Regions from separate parts of the Peribacillus sp. P4_B1 genome, predicted to be linked through region 2. Evidence: riboswitches for the same ligand, from Rfam matches in the RefSeq annotation. Region 2 holds a riboswitch; each other region holds the start of a gene.
The links. Region 2 has a riboswitch for preQ1 ahead of queC (7-cyano-7-deazaguanine synthase QueC). Riboswitches for the same ligand answer to the same signal wherever they lie in the genome.
Positions count from the first base shown of each region.

Region 1: another riboswitch for preQ1. It lies ahead of queF (preQ(1) synthase); the one in region 2 lies ahead of queC (7-cyano-7-deazaguanine synthase QueC).
Region 3: another riboswitch for preQ1. It lies ahead of AC1DVK_RS15815 (QueT transporter family protein); the one in region 2 lies ahead of queC (7-cyano-7-deazaguanine synthase QueC).

Region 1 covers NZ_JBFUHM010000050.1:23,587-25,861, reverse strand. The annotation lists gene AC1DVK_RS21800 (DMT family transporter) at 113-970, opposite strand; PreQ1 riboswitch class I at 1,098-1,143, shown strand; gene queF (preQ(1) synthase) at 1,252-1,752, shown strand; gene AC1DVK_RS21790 (aspartate kinase) at 1,957-2,275, shown strand, end outside.
Region 2 covers NZ_JBFUHM010000048.1:20,369-22,643, forward strand. The annotation lists gene queD (6-carboxytetrahydropterin synthase QueD) at 1-399, opposite strand, end outside; gene queC (7-cyano-7-deazaguanine synthase QueC) at 399-1,064, opposite strand; PreQ1 riboswitch class I at 1,120-1,162, opposite strand; gene AC1DVK_RS21445 (methyl-accepting chemotaxis protein) at 1,401-2,275, shown strand, end outside.
Region 3 covers NZ_JBFUHM010000026.1:45,865-48,139, forward strand. The annotation lists gene AC1DVK_RS15805 (hypothetical protein) at 1-103, opposite strand, end outside; gene AC1DVK_RS15810 (YbaK/EbsC family protein) at 319-840, opposite strand; PreQ1 riboswitch class I at 1,000-1,044, shown strand; gene AC1DVK_RS15815 (QueT transporter family protein) at 1,051-1,536, shown strand; gene AC1DVK_RS15820 (TVP38/TMEM64 family protein) at 1,658-2,275, shown strand, end outside.

The DNA of each region.
Region 1 (2,275 bases), on a different contig from region 2:
TGTGTACAAGGCTTGTGTATTGGGGTCAGACCATACCCTTTTTTGCGGCTATATAAAGACGACCTGGCTTGTGTGCGCATAACAGCCAGGTTGTTTTTGTAAAATTAACTATTCATATTTTCGTTAAGATAATTCCGATTAATGCTGCAAGTACGCCGGCAATTTGATAGGATTTAAGTTTTTCTTTGAATAAATAACAACCAGCGAATACGACAACTAAACAGTTCAGGCTGACGACAGGAAAGATGATGCTGGCGATTCCAGTATTTAATGCAAAGAAATAACATCCATAGGCTATGATGCTTAATAACCCTACGAGTGATCCAATTTTCACTTCCATTAACTTAATCTTCTCATTCTTGATGGCTAATGCCGAAATGAGATAAAGTGTTCCGCCACCATACATTGATACTAGGATATCAAGGGAGTTTAAATGAAGACGGGTTGATGTCGTCATTAAGATACCTAGCACACCAAATGAGAAAATCGCGAATAATGTGTGCATCATCCAAGGTAAATATTGATGATTGCCCTTAGCATTAGGTGTATACTGAATGACAAGGGTAGCGAGCAGCATGCAGACAATTCCGCTCCACTGCAGTGAAGAAATATGCTCATGAAAAATTAATGCAGCACAGAGGATGGGAAATATTGCATTTGCCGCAATCAGTGGTGATGTCAAACTTGCCGGTCCTTTTTCAAAGGCACTTGCCATCTGGATATTACCGTTAGCGTTCAGTACACCAATGGCTCCACCAAGCAAGATGGATGGCCAGTTAGTAGTCAAGCCATCTACAAATCCGCTATATAAAAGTGCCATGATGAAGGCGGTAAAATAAAAGAAAAATTGGATATGTACCTTTGAGTAACCCTTTCCGTTACTCCATTTAAAAATGCTGTTATTGATTCCGAAACATAAACTGGTGATAAGAGCCGCAAAAATCCACATTGCTTTAATCTCTTCCTTCATGTAGGATAAACTTCTTCTACATTTTAAGCCGAATACGTGTAGGAATCAAACTAAAATAAAAAGTAGATTGACAGATTAGATTTTTTTTTCTATATTTACTATGACAATTTTAAATATTTCCCGATAAACGGGAGAGGTTCATAGCTTCACCCTCTTAAAAAAACTATGGCTTTGATTATTTTTTTGCGAATCAACCATATCTTTGAGGAGATATGGTTTTTGTTATATAGAGGCCCATTTTATGAATCTCCCCTGACAAACGTGGATGAGGAGGACTTTTTATGTCTGGAAGAAAAGAAGAAGAATTAAAAAAAGATATCACACTGCTTGGGAATCAAGGGACAAAATATACATTTGACTATGCGCCTGAAATTCTGGAATCATTCGATAACAAGCATCCGAACCGGGACTATTTCGTCAAATTCAATTGCCCGGAATTCACTAGCTTATGTCCAATAACGGGCCAGCCGGACTTTGCAACCATTTACATCAGCTATATTCCAAGTGTGAAGATGGTGGAAAGCAAGTCATTGAAACTTTATTTATTCAGCTTCCGTAATCATGGTGATTTCCATGAAGACTGCATGAACATCATCATGAATGATTTAATCGAGTTGATGGATCCCAAATATATTGAAGTCTGGGGCAAGTTTACACCTAGGGGCGGAATCTCCATCGATCCTTACACAAATTATGGTAAACCAGGTACGAAGTATGAAGAAATGGCGGATTACCGCTTGATGAATCATGACTTATACCCGGAAACGGTGGATAATCGCTAAAGATTAGAAAAAGACAACTGGCTTATGCCGTTGTCTTTTTTTTGGTTTTTTGCTATTCTCATTCAGTAAACTCACTATTTTGTATTCTTTAAAAATACAAATGTCCTCCTACCAAGGAATTAACACTTGATTGTTTCGTAAAAAAACGTAATAATAGGAAGAGTTAATTTTGACAGAATATTTTCAAAAATAGGGGATGTCGTGATGAAGGTTGCAAAGTTTGGCGGAAGTTCACTTGCGTCAGGTGAACAGGTGAAAAAGGTATTCGAAATTGTAGTTGCTGATCCAGAGAGGAAGATTGTTGTCGTTTCGGCTCCAGGGAAACGCAATTCAAATGATATAAAGGTGACGGATCTATTGATTGAGGCTGCGGAACAGCAGCTGCGCGGGGATAACGGAGAGCATTTGATAGAAGATGTGGTATCCCGCTATGCGAGCATTGCTGAAGAGCTGGATATATCCGAGGAGGTCATCACTGGGATTCATGGAAATCTAAAAGCACTGTTGCATGGAGACCAATCTA
Region 2 (2,275 bases):
GACCCTAGCACCCTCATATTCCTTTAATGAAAGGGCTTCGGCCATTTTTTCATAAATCCAGACAACCATATTTTCAGCCGTAGTGTTCATGAGCGGCAAGGTTTCATTCAAATAACGATGATCAAGGTGGATTTCAATTTCATTTTTCCATATATCCTTGATGTCCCCGAAATCTATCATCAAACCGCGTGAATCCGTATACCCGCTCAATCCGAAAATGACCTTATACGTATGGCCATGCAAGTTCTTGCATTTTCCTTCATAGTCATGTAGATGGTGTGCTGCGTCAAAGGTAAATTCCTTACTGACCATGACCCTTTTAGTTGTATATTTCAATTGGCTGCGCTGAATATCTTGATCTATTTTTTGGAGTTTATCTACTATAGTAAAACCGTACATCACGAAAGCACCTTCCGTCTGCTTACATAGTCATCCAATCCTTTTTTCCGCAACTTACATGCCGGACAATCTCCACAGCCGTCTGATATGATTCCGTTATAGCAAGTCAGGGTCTTTTCGCGGACAAAGTCGAACGCGCCAAGCTGATCGGCAAGCTCCCATGTTTCCTCTTTATTAAGCCACATAAGCGGCGTATCAATCACGAATGACTGGTCCATCGACAAGTTCAAGGTCACATTCAACGATTTAATGAATACATCCCGGCAGTCCGGATATCCGCTGAAATCCGTTTCACAGACACCGGTGACAATATGTTTAGCGCCAATCTGACTGGCCAACACTCCGGCAAACGATAGGAACAGTAAATTCCGCCCTGGTACGAACGTCGACGGCAATTCCCCGTCTTCCCCGTCCTCCACTGCAATGTCACTTCTCGTCAAAGCATTCGGTGCCAATTGGTTCAGCAGCGACATGTCAAGGATATGATGGTTCACGCCCAATTCCTTGGCAATCTCTTGAGCGCATTCGATTTCCAAGCTGTGCCGCTGATTATAATCAAACGTCACCGCTTCCACTTCCTCATATCTCTCCATCGCCCAGAACAGGCACGTCGTACTGTCCTGACCTCCGCTAAACACAACCACTGCCTTTTCTTTCTTCTTCATTTCTATAAAACTCCTTTTTACGGAAAAAAACAGCACCCTAAGAAAAGAGCACTGTTTCTCCTTAGTTTTTTTGAGAGGGTAGCTAGAACCTCTTCCGCCATAACGCGGAATATTATATTTTTCCAAGTCAATAGTAACTTGAAAACGAGAAGAAATCAAGATGTTTGGATTATGGAAAATCACACCTAACGGAGAACTTGGTTATCTTCTCATCTGCTTAAATAACCCATTATTTATCCGATAAAAAAAGAGGGAATAAAATATCGATAAAGGGGTTCATTAATTTGAAAAGTATTAAAGGAAAGATATTGGCAGCATTTTTCACTCATCATATCTTTGTGTATCATCTTAGGAGCATTTAATATTTATAGCAGCAATAAGTCACTTGTACATTCCAAAGATATCATTAGCCAAAAATTGCCGATTCTAATTGATGAAGAACAACTACTCAATAATGTTGCACAAAGAAGCGCACTCGCAAGAGGCTATATTCTATATGGCGACGAAAGTAATAAAGAGAAGTTCTTAAAATATACCGAAGAAAGCAAAGTCATTCAGGAGGATCTATTAGCCTTAAGTGATTCTGAAAAAACGAAGGAATTGATTGAGAAAAGCGTGGATTGGAGAACGATTATTATAGACCGCGTATTTACACAATATGATCAAGGAAATGAAGAACGTGCTATAGAAATACTAAAGGATGAAGTTGCACCAATAAGCAATGAATTGATGGATGGGTTTAGAGAGCTAGCTTCCGAACGCGAAAAAACGATTGTCGATTTAGGTGAAACCGTCATCGCAAGCGGGAAATCGGTTAAGTCTACAAGTATCATCATATCCATTGCGGCAGTCCTTATCGGCCTTGTGCTTGCACTTGTGACTGCAAACCTCATTACCACCCCCCTCCTTAAAGTCAGGGACAGGATGAAAATGGTTGCTGACGGAAAACTGAATCATGAGCCACTGGAGCAAAAGTCAAATGATGAAATGGGTGAATTAACGGTATCCGCCAACCAAATGCAGAAAAACCTTCGTGATACGATCGAAAAAATGCTGGTTGTATCCGAATCCGTTTCCAACCAAAGCGAGGATCTGACTCAATCAGCAAATGAAGTGCAACAGGGCAGCAAACAGATTGCGGCTACCATGTACGAACTTTCGGAAGGCTCGGACTCACAAGCCAACCGGGCAGCTGAAATGGTCCGCATGAT
Region 3 (2,275 bases), on a different contig from region 2:
ACTCAAGCTCCTGGGCTATGCTCTTTACCGTGATATTTTCCTCATAAAGAGTTTTAAGACTAAGATAGCTGCTATTGCTTTTCCCATGGCTTCCAATTAACATCTTTCATCCTCCGCTTATGAACTTTCTGCACGTTTTACCAATCACGAACCGCTTTAAGAGCGTTTGCCTCTTCAAAAGTTTTGGAGCAATCGCATTCGAACAAGTTTATAAGGCTTTAACCGCTAACTGAATAATAAAATGTCCATGTCATCAATAAATAAAGTCCACCCATGTGGACTCAATCCCATTCATCTGGATCTTTTTGGCACCATAAATCAAATGCCATCAACAGCATTGCCTACCGCCGTTTCCTCATTCCCCTCTCCTTCCCAAGCCTTACAAACATCCACCCAACCCTTTGCTCCTGAATATTCAAATAATTCAGCGAGTGTAAGTTCTATTGCAGAGTTCGTACTGCCGCATGCCGGGAACAATGACTCAAAGCGCTTCATTGATACATCAAGAAAAACATCTAGATTGTTTGCAAGTCCGAATGGGCAAACTCCTCCGATGGCATGGCCTGTTTGTTCGAGCACTTCCTCAGGTGATAACATTCGTGCCTTGAATCCGAACACCTGACGAAATTTCTTATTATCCACTTTTGCGTCCCCTGCCGCTACAACCAAAATAGCATGTTCACCTTCCCCCCTAAAGGAAAGAGTCTTAGCGATCCGTGCTGGGATAACGCCGATGGTAACTGCTGCCTCAATCACCGTAGCACTCGATGTTTCGAACTCCATTACATCGCCTTCCCGGTCCCATTGTTTAAAATGGCTTTTGACACTCTCGATACACATATAATTTTCACTCCTTTGAAGTTCATACAAAAATAATATCATCCTTCATTACAATAAATCAAAATCCTTTTGGACTTCCCCTGCCTTATAAATACAACCATTCTTTACAAATTGACCAAACAAGCTTACATGAGATACTATTAATCTTCGGGCAAAAGCCTTAACGTGGTTCGTAACCATCCCACGATAAAAAACTAGGGAGAGAGTAAAATGAATGTTCGTACACTCGTGATAAACGGGTTATTGGCTGCCTTGTATGTGGCGGTCTCATTGGTGTTTAAACCAATTGCTTTTGAGATGTTCCAATTTCGTGTACCGGAAATGTTGAATCATCTGATTGTATTCAATAAAAAGTATATCTACGGTATCGTGGGCGGCGTCTTCATATCTAATCTGCTTTTTTCGCCGATGGTGCCATTTGATTTGATTTTCGGGGTAGGGCAATCCGTACTCGCCTTATTGCTTGTCATTTTTGTATCTCGGTTCATAAAAAGCATTAAAGGACGAATGTTCGCCACGATTATCTTTTTCACATTCACAATGTTCTTAATTGCAATTGAACTGAACCTTGCCTTTGGCTTACCATTCTGGTTAAGCTGGATGACCACGGCTGTTGGTGAGTTCGTTGTCCTCTTGATTGGTGCGCCAATTATTTATGGAATGAACAAAAGAATTCAGTTTGAAAAGTGGCTATAAAGGAATCCTCGCGTCGTTAACCCACTATAATGTAAACAGAGCTGTCTGCATCATGCGACAGCTCTGTTTTCACCAATGAACTTGAAAATGATAAACTATTAGTCAGAATGGTGGTGACCCTTTGAAAAAAGTCCTGACTTTAACCGGTCTATTGGTAATGGCATTATTTATTTTTTCAAATGCAGAATTATTTACTTTGATTTGGAAAAGTGACTTGGATTCAGTTATTGGCATATTGATGGAAAACTTATTGCTTACATTTATTGTGACATTCGTATTGATGTTTGTCCAAAATTCATTTACAATCATCCCCTTAATATTGCTCCTGACTATCAATGTCACGATATTCGGATTCATATATGGCTACCTATGGAGTTGGTTTACAAGTGTTGTTGCGTCAGGGTTTATTTTTTATGCAGCAAGAAACTGGTTTCAGGAACCTCTTTTAAAGAAGATGGGAAAAAAGTGGCAAGAAACTGTTGTAGAGCATGGTTTCATGTACGTTTTTACCGGCAGGATTTTCCCGCTTATCCCAACAAGTTTAATTAACTTGGCAGCTGGAGTCAGCACCGTCACTTTCAAGGATTTTTTATTTGCGACGGCACTAGGCAACCTTATATACTTTTTCTTCCTATCTCTAATCCCATATGGATTCCTATCCGTTGAAATGAACCAATATACGCTAGCTGCACTTGCACTCCTTTTCTTACTATTTTTCATTATCTATAAGCGTGCAAAA